DNA from 4 places in the Carnobacterium sp. ISL-102 genome. Region 1 is predicted to be linked to each of the others. Evidence: predicted binding sites of a transcription regulator. Region 1 holds the regulator's gene; each other region holds the start of a gene.

Region 1 (3,506 bases):
CATTAGCTCAGTTGGTAGAGCATCTGACTTTTAATCAGAGGGTCGCAGGTTCGAATCCTGCATGACTCATAGCTAATCATGCAAATATGTTTAGTTATGCCATGTTTTTGCGGGTGTGGCGGAATTGGCAGACGCACTAGATTTAGGATCTAGCGTCGTAAGACGTGGGGGTTCAAGTCCCTTCACCCGCACTGTTTTTATTGAAGGACTGAAGTATTACTTTAGCCGGCTTAGCTCAGTTGGTAGAGCATCTGATTTGTAATCAGAGGGTCGAGGGTTCAACTCCTTTAGCCGGCATTCTTTTGCGAAAGTAGTTCAGTGGTAGAACATCACCTTGCCAAGGTGGGGGTCGCGGGTTCGAATCCCGTCTTTCGCTTACTAGGTTGACTAGTAAGCTCATTCGTAAAAAGAATAAGCTGTTCTAATGCCGGGGTGGCGGAACAGGTAGACGCACAGGACTTAAAATCCTGCGGTGAGTGATCACCGTGCCGGTTCGATTCCGGCCCTCGGCACCATACGCACCCATAGCTCAATTGGATAGAGTACTTGACTACGAATCAAGGGGTTAGAGGTTCAAGTCCTCTTGGGTGCATTTCATTTAAAAAAGAATGAGGAATCATGAACGGGAAGTAGCTCAGCTTGGTAGAGCACTTGGTTTGGGACCAAGGGGTCGCAGGTTCGAATCCTGTCTTCCCGATAAATAATTATAAAAAGGTGCTTTCTCTTAATTTAGAGAAAGCACCTTTTTTTGTTCGTTTTATACTGTTAAGTAATATCGGCTGTATAATTTTTAGTGTTGATAAATTAATCCTTCCAAATTTCTAGAGTAATAGGGTCGCTTGTAGCCGTGTAAAGGATGCTCTGGCAGAATACATGAGACAGCCTAGGAAGTACTACAAAATGGTGTCGCCACATCCATACGCTAAAAGATACGACTACTATTTACCTTTTTAAATTAGCATACAAAACAATTTTTTTAAGTCAGTTGATGATTTGAAAATAAGGTTTTTTTTTTATAAAAATATTTTTTTGAAGTATTTATCCTTTGTTTATTGAGGAATAGAGCCAATTTAGAAGTTGTTTAAATGGAAATGAGTAGAGTTACTTTTCAAATCCTCTTATTTCTCGTATAATGAAAGTCAGGATTAGTCAAGAATACTTTCTGGTTCTCGCTAGAAGTATCCTCCGCTATTGATTTAGTTTATGTTATTGATAAACTAAATGATTAAGTCTAGTGTTGGGACGATAAGAAAAGGAGTGTTACTAAAAAAACACCGTTGCAATGTAGTAAAGATAAAGCTATTATCTTTACTATACACTGAAATGTTTTAGTAACAGATAGCTCATGCACAATCAAAACATGTCAGATATCATTGAAGCTTATTTAAAGAAAGTGTTAGGTCAAGATGAACGAGTCGAAATTAGGCGTAGTGAAATGGCAAATCGATTTAATTGTGTTCCTTCCCAAATAAATTATGTTATAAACACCCGTTTTACTGTGCAACAAGGTTATTTAGTTGAAAGTAAGCGTGGTGGTGGAGGGTATATACGTATTATTAAAGTAAAATTGATAGATGAAGCTGAAATGTTGGATATGATGATCGATATTGTTGGAAATAAAATTACCCAAAAAAATGCTTGTTCTATTATAGAGAGATTATTTGAAACTGAAATGTTGACTAAGCGAGAAGCTAACATCATATTATCTGTGATGGAAAAATCACTCTTGAATGCTAATGGAATGATTGAAAATGAATTAAGAGCTAGATTATTAGTAGCTTTTTTAAATAATTTAAAATATGAGTAAAGAATAAAACCGGAGGCGAAATATAGATGGATGAATTATTTTCTGAAAAAGCAAGAATGGTTTTAATCATGGCGCAAGAAGAAGCAAAGGGATTTCGTCATCATTCTGTAGGAACTGAGCACTTACTTTTAGGCTTGATTATGGAACAGGATGGAATTGCCGGAAAAACGTTAAGACAATTTTCTGTTACAGAAATTGATATCCGAGAAGAAATCGAACACTTTACGGGTTACGGAACAATGAAATACCTTTCTAAAAATGCTATTCTTCCTTATTCTCCAAGAGCTAAACAGGCTATAACATTTGCTACAGATGAAGCAAGACGTATGGGTTCAGCACTTGTGGGTACAGAGCATTTATTATTAGGGCTGTTGCGCGAAGAGGATATTTTATCATCTAAAATTTTAAGTAATCTCGATATTAATTTAAATAAAGCCCGTCAAATCGTGTTGAAAAAAATCGGTTTGAGCGATGTAACGAATAGTAAAGGTAGAAAGGCAAAACCAGCTGCTAAACAAGTCGCAGGTACACCTACTTTAGATTCTTTAGCTCGCGACTTAACATCCGTGGCAAGAGAAGGAAAATTAGATCCAGTAGTTGGGCGTCATAAAGAAATCCAACGTATTATCCAAGTTTTGAGCCGCAGAACGAAAAATAATCCTGTTTTGGTAGGAGAACCCGGTGTAGGTAAAACAGCCATTGCAGAAGGATTAGCACAAAAAATCAATGACGGTGAAGTTCCAGCTGCATTAGCAAATAAACGATTGATGATGCTTGATATGGGTTCGTTGGTAGCAGGTACAAAATATCGTGGTGAATTCGAAGAACGAATGAAAAAAATTATAGACGAGATTTACCAAGATGGCGAAGTTATCTTATTCATAGATGAGTTGCATACTCTAATTGGTGCTGGTGGAGCAGAGGGTGCGATCGATGCGTCTAATATCTTGAAACCTGCATTAGCGCGTGGTGAACTACAGACCATAGGAGCAACAACACTAGATGAATACCAAAAATATATTGAAAAGGATGCTGCTTTAGAAAGACGATTTTCACCGATCCATGTCGATCCTCCTTCTGAAGAAGAAGCAGAAGAAATTTTATTAGGTTTACGTTCTCGTTATGAGGATCATCATGGTGTCAAAATTACAGATGAAGCTGTACACGCTGCAGTTAAACTCTCATCTCGTTATATTACATCAAGACAGTTGCCGGATAAAGCTATTGATTTGATAGATGAATCTGCTTCTAAAGTACGTTTAGATGTTTCAGGTAAACCTTCTCCAGTTGCAGCTGCAGTTGCAGAATTGGAGGCTTTGATACAGACCAAAGAAGAAGCAATACAGTTACAAGACTTTGAGAAAGCTGCTAGAATTCGTATGAAAGAAATGAAACAACGCAAAAAAATTGAAAATTTGCTGCAAAAACAAGAAGGAAAAGCTTCGTTAAAATCATTGCAGGTAACGGAAAGAGATATTGCAGAAGTAGTCTCTCTTTGGACGAGTATTCCCGTTCAACAGATGGAGCAAAAAGAATCTGACCGATTAATGAATTTAGAAAAAATATTGCATAAACGAGTGATTGGACAAGAACAAGCAGTTGAATCAGTTTCTAGAGCAATTAGACGATCTAGGAGTGGGTTGAAAGATCCAAATCGCCCAATTGGTTCATTTATGTTCTTAGGGCCTACAGGTGTCGG
Region 2 (3,506 bases), on a different contig from region 1:
GCATTGACTTTATTATCATTAATAGAGCTTTCGATACTCCCGATTAATTCTGGATCAGATAGAACCATTAAATGAGCATCAAAAACTTGGGCTTCTTTTTCACCTAAAGATTCTGCTGCTTTAGATCGAATGATCTCAAGTTCTTTTGATGCTTCTTTTAATGCCGATTTTAAGCGGTTAATTTCTGAATCAGAGTTCTCAACTGAAATTTTGTTGAAAGTTAAATCGGGTTCAGTTAGTAAGTAAGCTTTTGCTACTGCAATACCATCACTTGCTGCGATCCCTTTTAATTTTTCAACCATTATTCAGCTAAACCTTCTTTCTTCATTGTTTCTTCGATTCCTGCAAGAGCTTCAGATTCGTCTGAACCATCAGCAGAGATAACTACGTCAGCACCTTGTCCAACACCTAAAGACATAACGCCCATGATTGATTTTAAGTTTACAGATTTACCTTTATATTCTAGGTTGATATCTGAACTAAATTTGCTTGCTGTTTGTACTAATAATGTTGCTGGACGTGCATGGATACCTGTTTCAGCTACTACGTGAAATTCGCGTTTTTCCATAATTAAAAAATCCCCTTTAATATATATTATTTTTGAGGACTCCATCCAGTTTCGACTGTCAATAATATTCTTTTCAGCAAAAACATTCGATATAGCCCTTACAACTTATAAGACTACCATTTTTTTTCTGTTTTAACAACTATTTTTTTCTAAATATTCTATGCTACTTTCCATTTGACCTATACCGATAAATAACATTTCCGTTATGCAGAGCCTCTCCGATAATAGATTCTTTCTCTTCATGATTGATCCAAATTTCTCGAAAAGTCATAAAATCTTTTTTTTCAATAGCCATTGTATCAATATCGCCTTTGATCAACTGTTTCAGTTGATTTTGTAATTCTTCTCTGGTCATTATTAAGACTTCCTTTACTAATGTTTTAACTAACTTGATTATGATCAGTTTAATTCAAAAAAACAAAAAATTATAGTACCAATTACTTGAAAGTCAAAAAAGGTCAGTGTATAATGATAATTAGAAAGGTCAGTAATGGTCAATCATTTGTTTAATTTTATTTGATTTACTAACCTACTAAATGAAAGGTTGTGTTTAAATGTTATGTCAAAATTGCAATCAACGTGAAGCAACTATCCATTTATACACCAATATGAATGGCCAAAAAGGTCAATTGGATGTTTGTCAAAATTGTTACCAACTTATAAAAGATGCTCAAAATCATGGCGAGATCAGAAATAATCGATCACCACAAGATCCTTTTGGTTTCGGTAATTTAGATCAAATTTTCCGTTCCATGCAAAATCCTCAAAATAACAACTCACAACAAAATAATTCAAGCGTCCCTCCCACTCAAAAGGGTTCTGGAGGTCAGCCGCCTATAAATAAAAAGCCTGGACTTTTAGGTGAATATGGAACGAATTTAACCGATTTAGCACGAACAGGGGCTATAGATCCAGTCATTGGACGCGATAAGGAAATTGAACGAGTGATTGAAATTCTAAATCGCCGGACTAAAAATAATCCTGTATTGACAGGTGAACCTGGTGTTGGTAAAACGGCAGTTGTTGAAGGTTTAGCACAAAAAATCGTTGATGGTGATGTGCCTCAAAAATTATTAAGTAAGGAAGTCATTCGGCTAGACGTTGCTTCCTTAGTTCAAGGAACGGGCATACGTGGTCAATTTGAAGAACGTATGAAACAATTAATGGATGAATTAAAGAAAAATCCACAAATTATTTTGTTTATTGATGAAGTCCACGAAATTGTTGGAGCCGGAAGTGCGGAAGGCAGTATGGATGCTGGCAATATGCTTAAACCAGCTCTTGCACGCGGTGAAATGCAAATGGTCGGGGCAACGACGTTAAAAGAGTACCGCACGATTGAAAAAGATGCTGCTTTGGAGCGCCGTATGCAGCCCGTACGTGTTAGTGAACCATCCGTTGAAGAAACTATTACTATTCTTCAAGGTCTCCAAAAAAAATACGAAGATTACCATCATGTTCATTACACGGATGAAGCTATTAAGAGCGCCGTTAGCTTATCTAACCGCTACATTCAAGATCGTTTTTTGCCCGACAAAGCGATTGACTTGTTAGATGAATCGGGTTCCAAAAAGAATTTAACGATACAAGTTGTTGATCCGAAACAATTGGAGGATAAAATTGCAGAAGCTGCTCAACAAAAACAACTAGCTTTACAACAAGAAGATTATGAAAAAGCGGCTTTTTATCGTGATCAGGCTAAAAAATTCTCTACCATGAGAGATCAACAAAATCCTGATTCAGATGAGCCTACAGTAACTGAGCAGGATATGATCGAAATTATTGAAATGAAGACAAATATTCCTGTAGGAGATTTAAAAGAAAAAGAGCAAACACAATTACGGAACTTAGGACAAGATCTTAAAAAACATGTTATTGGACAAGATGAAGCAATCGACAAAGTTTCCAGGGCAATACGCAGAAGCCGTGTTGGGTTCAATAATAAAAGCCGTCCAATTGGTTCTTTCCTTTTCATCGGCCCTACTGGTGTTGGGAAAACTGAATTAGCTAAACAACTAGCATTAGAGCTATTTGGGAACAAAGAAGCCTATATTCGATTTGATATGAGTGAATATATGGAAAAACACAGTGTTTCTAAATTAATTGGTTCTCCTCCTGGGTATATTGGCTATGAAGAAGCAGGTCAACTTACCGAAAAAGTTCGTCACAATCCTTACAGTATCATTTTATTAGATGAAGTTGAAAAGGCTCACCCTGATGTGTTGCATATGTTTCTACAAATTCTTGACGATGGCAGATTAACGGATGCCCAAGGCCGTACAGTTAGTTTTAAAGATACTATTATCATTATGACAAGCAATGCTGGTACGAGTGATGTAGAAGCTAGCGTAGGTTTTGGTGCCACCACTTCTGGCACACAAAAATCCATATTAAATCATTTAACGGATTACTTCAAACCAGAATTTATTAACCGTTTTGATGGAATCGTTGAATTCAATTCTCTTACAAAAGAAAACTTATTATTTATTGTCGATTTATTGATAAAGGATGTAAATGATATGCTCGAACATCAAGGTATAACAATCGAAGTAGAACCTTCTGCTAAAGAAAAACTAGTCGAATTAGGCTATGATCCAAAATTAGGCGCGCGTCCTTTGCGACGTGTTATTCAAGAACAAATTGAAGATCGAATTGCAGATTTCTATCTTGATTACCCTTCTGTAAAAGAATTGATTGCAAAAACAAACGTTGAAGGGAACATTGTTGTAGAGGCAAAAGAAATTATCTCAGCAGAATCTCCTACTGGATCAAAGGAAGAACCCGATACCGAAAATTAAATTTCAAACTATAGAGACAGCACTCCAATAAAGATAAAAAGAGCTTGATGGAGTGCTATCTTCTTGGCAAATCACTGAACTAATGACTAGATTATTTTGGTCACTACTTCTCTTAAAATAAACTTATCCTAAATAATAAT
Region 3 (3,506 bases), on a different contig from region 1:
CGCCCCAAGTTCTAATTTCAACAGTATCGCCATAACGAGCTGAGATTTTTTCAATAATATAGGCTTGATTTTCTGCATCTGTAAAAACACAAACAGCCGTAGGATCTTCTTTCAAACTAGATGCCGTAAGTTTTGAAGCCCTATTGCTTCCTTCTGGAAAGAAGCCGTTGTAAGGAACGAAATAATTATCTGCAAAAACGGTATCTTTTAGTTCTGCTGCAATTAAATGGATATTTAATTCTTTTTTTAATGTCAGCATATCTAAGGCAATCTCACGATCTAACGTTTTGTGGTACTGTGATTCCCAATTCAATTGATCGGGTAAGTGACACAAGGCCCCATTAAAGTTTACAATAGGCGTTTCCATACCTAATTGAGTATAGAACTGTTTACTGTTTCTGTATGGTCTGCCTGTAACGATTGAAACAAGGTGACCAGCATTTCTTAAAGTCTTCAAAGTGTTTTGGGTCCTAACCGAAATTTCTGAACGATTATTTAATGTAGTCCCATCTAAATCTAGAGCAATTAATTTTTTATTCATCAAGATCCTCCAACTATTATTCATTTATTTTATAAAAGTTTCTAGGTTTCGTTTATGATACACTTACTACATAGAATCTACACAAATAGTGTACCATAAAGTCTATAAGAATGAATACAGAAAGAGGATAGATAGATGATAACAGTAGAGCACAAATCCATTAATGGAATTCCAATGTTAGAAGTTGTTTTAACAGAAAGGCTAAATGAGATCTTACCAACGGTTGTTTTTTATCATGGATGGACAAATCTTAAAGAAAGTTCTTTGGTCCATGGTTATGAAATTGCTAAAAAAGGATTTAGAGCATTAATTCCTGAAGCCTATTTGCATGGAGAAAGAAGCAAAGGTATACCAGTAGAAGAGAGAAGTTTAGAGTTTTGGGATGTTGTGCAGCATAATATTATTGAATTCCCTTCTATAATCGATCACTACGTTAAAGCAGGATTGACGGACCAAAGCCGTGTTGGGGTATCAGGTCTCTCAATGGGCGGTATGACAGCGAGCGCCATTTTAACGCAATATCCTTGGCTAAAAACAGCAGTTGTTCTAATGGGAAGTCCCTCGCCAATTTCTTTTTCTAAATGGTTATTAACATCTAAATGGCAAACAGGAGCAGAAATCGATTTTGAGTCAAAACAATTTGCCCCGGCTATAGAGTCGTTAAAAAATATTTCACTTGATTTACAACCGGAAAAAATTGCTGGGAAATTTATCCACTTTTGGCATGATGAAGACGATGATTTAGTGCCTTATCAACCTACTTTCGATTTTTATAAAAAAATAAAAAATCAAGATTATGGAAAACATGTGAGCTTTACAACAACTGAAAGCTATGGTCATCATGTACCGCATATGATTTCGGTTGAAACAGCCGAATTTTTCGATAAACATTTATAAAAAAATAGGATCTCTCGTTGAAATAATTTACTTTTAGTAAGACAAGAGGTAATATAGAATTAAAAAAGAAGGTGTCTAACTCATGGAACAGACTAACTGGAATGAAGAAAAAATAAATGAAATCAAAGAGGAAATACTTTCTGCTTTAGAGCAGGTCATTGATCCTGAATTGAACATTGATATTGTGAACTTGGGTTTAATTTACGGTGTCGAAATTGCTGAAGAAAAACACTGCGTAATAAAACTAACGCTAACTACGATGGGCTGTCCCTTAGTGGATACTATTACCGATGACATTATGAAAGCAATGCAAACGATCCCTGAAATTTCTTCAACTGAAGTAAAATTAGTCTGGTATCCAGCTTGGGATACAAGTAAAATGAGCCGTTATGCAAGAATTGCATTAGGTGTAAGATAAAGAAAAGTTTACTCTACTAAAAAAGTTAGAGTAAACTTTTTTAGTATCCGCACTAAAATCAGAACTTCGTTTTGGGAGTGAAAATTTATTATAATGAATCAACAAAATAGGTGAGAACTCAGGCATTTCGTTTTACCTTTATTGACCAAATTAGTATACTGAAATTAGGTAAATCAAGGAGGAGTTTCAATGGATATCGAAAAAATGACTACTACAATGCAGCAAACCCTTGGAGAAGCACAAAGCATCGCCGTAACAAGAAAACATCAGGAAATCGATCTTCTTCATTTATGGAAGATCTTTTTAACGCCAGATCATTTTGCGCGTGGGCTTTACCAATCTTTAGAAATCGATACAGAAAAATTCGAGTTTTTTGTAGATCAAGAATTGGATAAATACCCTACTGTTGAAGGATTAAATGTTCAATATGGACAGGGTATGAGTCAAAACTTATACCGTCTATTAACGGAAGCCGATAAAATCAGAACTGATTTTCAAGATGATTTTCTTTCAACTGAAATCGTTCTACTAGCGCTAATGCAATTAAAGAACCATAGTTTGACTAATTATTTAACTAAAAATGGTTTAACTGAAAAAAAATTAGAAAATGAAATTAAAAAAATAAGAGGAGGAGATCGTGTGACCTCACAAAATCAAGAAGAAACTTATCAGGCACTCGAAAAATATGGAACGGATTTAGTCAAAGCTGTAAAAAGTGGAGACCAGGATCCGGTTATCGGAAGAGATGATGAAATTCGTGATATGATTCGTATTTTATCTCGTAAAACAAAAAATAATCCGGTATTGATTGGAGAACCAGGAGTAGGTAAGACAGCTATAGTGGAAGGATTAGCCCAGCGGATCGTCCGAAAAGATGTCCCAGAAAATTTAAAAGGAAAAACTATTTTTTCATTAGATATGGGATCGTTGATTGCAGGGGCAAAATATCGAGGAGAGTTTGAAGAACGTTTGAAAGCGGTATTAAAAGAAGTGAAAAAAAGCGAAGGACAGATCATTTTATTCATTGATGAGATCCATACGATCGTTGGAGCTGGGAAAACGGAAGGCAGCATGGACGCAGGGAATCTATTGAAACCGATGTTAGCCCGAGGCGAACTGCATTGTATTGGTGCGACAACACTAGATGAATATCGAAAATACATGGAAACTGATAAAGCTCTTGAAAGACGATTCCAAAAAGTACTTGTTAATGAACCGACAGTGGAAGAGACTATCAGTATTTTAAGAGGATTAAAAGAACGATTTGAGATCCATCACAGTGTAAATATCCATGATAATGCCCTAGTTGCTGCCGCAACATTATCCAATCGTTATATTACGGATCGATTCCTACCGGATAAAGCAATCGATTTAATAGACGAAGCGTGTGCGACTATTCGGGTTGAAATGAATTCAAGACCTACTGAATTAGACCAAGTTTCTCGCCGATTGATGCAATTAGAAATAGAAGAAGCTGCATTGAAAAAAGAAAAAGATGATGCTAGTATGCGAAGATTAGCAATCATCCAAGAGGAATTATCTAATTTACGTGAAGATGCTAATCACCTGAAAATGAAGTGGGAGACTGAAAAAGAAGAAGTAGCTAAATTACGTGATAAACGTGCTGAAATCGAAAAAGCACGCCATGAA
Region 4 (3,506 bases), on a different contig from region 1:
TGCAGCAATTGCACGTAGAATTTATGTTTTATTAAAAGATCATTTTGATGTTGAAAGTGAACTGTTAGTTCGCCGGAAGATGAAATTAAAAAAAAATAATGTTTATGTCGTACGATTAAAACATGGAACTCAAGAAGTTCTTTCAGATTTATCAATTATGGAGGGAATGTTTTTGCATAGCCATGTTTCAGATGAAGTGATAGGCAATACACAAAAAGTCAAATCTTATCTACGCGGCGCATTTTTAGCGGGAGGATCGGTCAATAATCCAGAAACGAGTCGTTACCATCTTGAAATCTACTCAAGTTACGAGGAACATAATGATGATATCTGTCAAATGATGAATCAATTTAATATGAATGCTCGCACATTAGAAAGACGTAATGGATACATCACCTATTTGAAAGAAGCAGAAAAGATTGCCGATTTTTTAGCCTTGATTGGGGCAACTAGTGGTATGCTTAAATTTGAAGATGTTCGTATTATCAGAGATATGAGAAATTCGGTCAATCGTTTAGTTAACTGCGAAAATGCTAATTTAAATAAGACGATCGATGCTGCAGGTAAACAAATCGAAAGTATCAAGTTTATTGATGCTAGAATTGGATTAGATAAGATTCCAGTAAAATTAAGAGAAATCGCGCTTGTTCGTTTAGAAAATCCAGAAGTAACTTTAAAAGAATTAGGAGAAATGATCCCGAGTGGAACGATCAGCAAGTCTGGGATCAATCATCGATTACGTAAGTTAAACGAAATGGCAGAAAAATTAAGATCTAAAGACCTTGCGAAAACTGACAAAAGGAACTGAAAAAATTAAAACAAATGAATCTATTCAGTAAAGCAAAAAAATCTCTTTACGAGAGAATTCATGCGTCGTTAGTCCGGAAGTTCTGCTTGTCTTTTTATTATAACTGGGCTACACTATAATAGTTGGTATTTTGCTAACATCAGAGAATAGTGGACCCTTCATTAGGTTAGCATTATTGTAGTAGTAGTCCCCTTAGTGTAATGGATATCACGTAAGATTCCGATTCTTAAAATGGGGGTTCGATTCCCTCAGGGGGCATTTTTGTGATTAGAGCAAAACTTCTAATCACTTTTTTTTATCAAAAAAATAACGAACAAAAAAATTGACCTTCATTGACCAATGGAGTAGAATACAGTTAGTAATGTATTGAGTCGATGTTTAGTCACTTAAAAGTAGTAAACAATTGAGGAGGAAGCAAATTATGAACTTAGTCCCTACAGTAATCGAACAGTCATCAAGAGGTGAACGTGCCTATGATATTTATTCTCGTCTTTTAAAAGACCGTATTATTATGTTAAGTGGTCCAGTAGATGATGATCTTGCAAATGCTGTAATCGCTCAGCTGTTATTTTTAGATGCACAAGATTCTGAAAAAGATATTTATATTTACATCAATTCACCAGGAGGCAGTGTAACTGCTGGATTAGCGATTTTCGATACAATGAACTTTATCAAAGCAGATGTACAAACGATCGCAATGGGTATGGCTGCTTCAATGGGAAGTTTCTTATTAACAGCTGGTACAAAAGGTAAACGTTATGCTTTGCCAAATGCTGAAATCATGATCCATCAACCATCAGGTGGTTCGCAAGGACAAGCAACAGAAATCGAAATTGCTGCTCGTCATATTTTGAAAACACGTGAACGCTTGAATAAAATTTTATCAGAACGTACAGGACAACCAATTGAAGTTATCCAAAGCGATACAGATAGAGACAATTATATGTCTGCAGAAGATGCAAAAGCATATGGTTTGATTGACGAAATTATGGAAAATAGTGCTGCTTTAAGCAAATAAGCAGAAACAATCTATATGAGTAAACTAATTGAAGAATAAAATAAAAAAAAGATTGGAGCAACTCTCCAATCTTTTTTTTATTGATAGCCTTTTTAAAAAAATAAGCCAAATCCTTTTAATTGACTTACTATAATCTGTATAATGAAAATAATTAGCGAATAAGGGAGGACTTTTAATGGATGTCAGCAATATAAAATCGGACAAGGTCAATACAACCAATGGAATTAAGGTTGGAAGTGAAAGTGCTCCAGTTAAAGTAATCGAATTTATTAACTTGGCATGCCCGTATTGTAAAATATGGTATGAGGATTCAAAAGATCTATTAACTGAGTATGTCTTTGCAGGTAAAGTACAGCGAATCATCAAACATTTTGATAAAGAAACAGCGGGGTTAAGAAAAGGAAATGTTCTGCATCAATATTTAGACTACTCTGATCCTGAGAAGGCACTTGAAGAAATAGATTTCTTTTTTGCTCACCAAAAAGAGTGGGGAAGATTAACAAATTCTGATGAGATCGCAGCATATGCAGTCGAAAAAAGAAACTTAACGCTTCAATCAAATGGAACTAAGGCTAAAGAAATCGTACAAGAAGCAAACGGAGCAGAGGTTGTATTGGTTCCTACAGTTTTTATTGAAGAAGATATTTTTGATGAGAATATCAAACAACAAGAACTTAAAGGCTTGATCGAAGCGCGTATTGAACAAGTGTAGAAGTTGAGAACAGTATTTTTTTGTGAAAAAGACATAATTCATTCAAACTTTCTTTGTGTAATTTAATGAAAAACTTAGAAACATAATAGTTGAAAGATAATCGGATAACTGTTACAATAATTGATGTGAGAGATGGTAATAGTGCTTTTCAGTACTATTGATTAATGATAATAAAACAGAACCAGGAAACTGATAGTTTAATTTTCATTTTGATTCTCTTGTTTTTTTAAGTAACAAGGGTCGCCAAACGACTAACGCGGTCACAAAGCGTCCAACGTAGAAAGAGGTCGCTCATGCAAAGCGTAGTATCCGTTATTGAAGAAGTCATTCCAGACATCATGTATACACTTCAGAATCGTTACCATATTTTGCGCAATGTTTTTTTATTAGGTCCGGTGGGCAGAAGAGTTTTAGCTGATCGTATGGGAATCACAGAACGTGTTTTACGTACAGAATCAGAGGGCCTTAAGAAGCAAGGGCTAATAAAAACTTCAAAAATGGGAATGGAATTAACTGAAAAAGGCGAAACCGTTTACCACCAATTAGACCAATTAATGGGTCAATTATTGGGAATGAGAGAGAAAGAAAAACAACTTGCCTCTTATTTGGAAATAGAACAATGTGTGATAATTTCCGGTGATATAGACGATCAGCCAAAATTACGTGAGGAAATAGGCCGTGCTGCAATGGAAGCTTTGAACTTTTTGCTTCCGGAAGGTGATAATATTATTGCTGTAATGGGCGGTACAACTATGGCAGAAGTGGCAAATCAAATGAATGAAACTCTTTCTCGAAAAAGAAAGCTGCTGTTTGTTCCAGCTCGAGGCGGCTTAGGAGAATCACTTAATATACAAGCGAATTCGATAACTTCTTTGATGGCACAAAGGGCAGGCGGCGAAAACCGTGTTCTGTATGTTCCGGAACAAGTAAGTGAAGAAACATATAAACCGCTCTTACAAGAACCTGGG

The links. The regulator CtsR, encoded in region 1, represses protease genes until heat stress. The targets are predictions, from matches to a motif close to TTGGTCAAAAAAGGTCAAANA.
Region 2: J7E16_RS09560 (ATP-dependent Clp protease ATP-binding subunit) is a predicted target of CtsR. The motif match lies at 1,049-1,069, and genes of this name have one in related genera.
Region 3: clpB (ATP-dependent chaperone ClpB) is a predicted target of CtsR. The motif match lies at 1,985-2,005, and genes of this name have one in related genera.
Region 4: clpP (ATP-dependent Clp endopeptidase proteolytic subunit ClpP) is a predicted target of CtsR. The motif match lies at 1,128-1,148, and genes of this name have one in related genera.

What each region holds. Positions count from the first base shown of each region.
Region 1 covers NZ_JAGGRF010000012.1:38,449-41,954, reverse strand. Annotated here, with positions in the region: tRNA gene J7E16_RS07085 (tRNA-Lys) at 1-69, shown strand, start outside; tRNA gene J7E16_RS07080 (tRNA-Leu) at 110-191, shown strand; tRNA gene J7E16_RS07075 (tRNA-Thr) at 225-297, shown strand; tRNA gene J7E16_RS07070 (tRNA-Gly) at 305-376, shown strand; tRNA gene J7E16_RS07065 (tRNA-Leu) at 427-515, shown strand; tRNA gene J7E16_RS07060 (tRNA-Arg) at 519-592, shown strand; tRNA gene J7E16_RS07055 (tRNA-Pro) at 624-697, shown strand; gene J7E16_RS07050 (CtsR family transcriptional regulator) at 1,346-1,807, shown strand; gene J7E16_RS07045 (ATP-dependent Clp protease ATP-binding subunit) at 1,834-3,506, shown strand, end outside.
Region 2 covers NZ_JAGGRF010000031.1:39,923-43,428, forward strand. Annotated here, with positions in the region: gene ptsP (phosphoenolpyruvate--protein phosphotransferase) at 1-302, opposite strand, end outside; gene J7E16_RS09550 (phosphocarrier protein HPr) at 302-568, opposite strand; gene ykzS (protein YkzS) at 732-923, opposite strand; gene J7E16_RS09560 (ATP-dependent Clp protease ATP-binding subunit) at 1,123-3,366, shown strand.
Region 3 covers NZ_JAGGRF010000003.1:271,792-275,297, reverse strand. Annotated here, with positions in the region: gene J7E16_RS02900 (Cof-type HAD-IIB family hydrolase) at 1-541, opposite strand, end outside; gene J7E16_RS02895 (prolyl oligopeptidase family serine peptidase) at 677-1,438, shown strand; gene J7E16_RS02890 (metal-sulfur cluster assembly factor) at 1,521-1,856, shown strand; gene clpB (ATP-dependent chaperone ClpB) at 2,046-3,506, shown strand, end outside.
Region 4 covers NZ_JAGGRF010000007.1:2,319-5,824, forward strand. Annotated here, with positions in the region: gene whiA (DNA-binding protein WhiA) at 1-808, shown strand, start outside; tRNA gene J7E16_RS06020 (tRNA-Arg) at 995-1,066, shown strand; gene clpP (ATP-dependent Clp endopeptidase proteolytic subunit ClpP) at 1,230-1,826, shown strand; gene J7E16_RS06030 (thioredoxin domain-containing protein) at 2,002-2,538, shown strand; gene J7E16_RS06035 (sugar-binding transcriptional regulator) at 2,832-3,506, shown strand, end outside.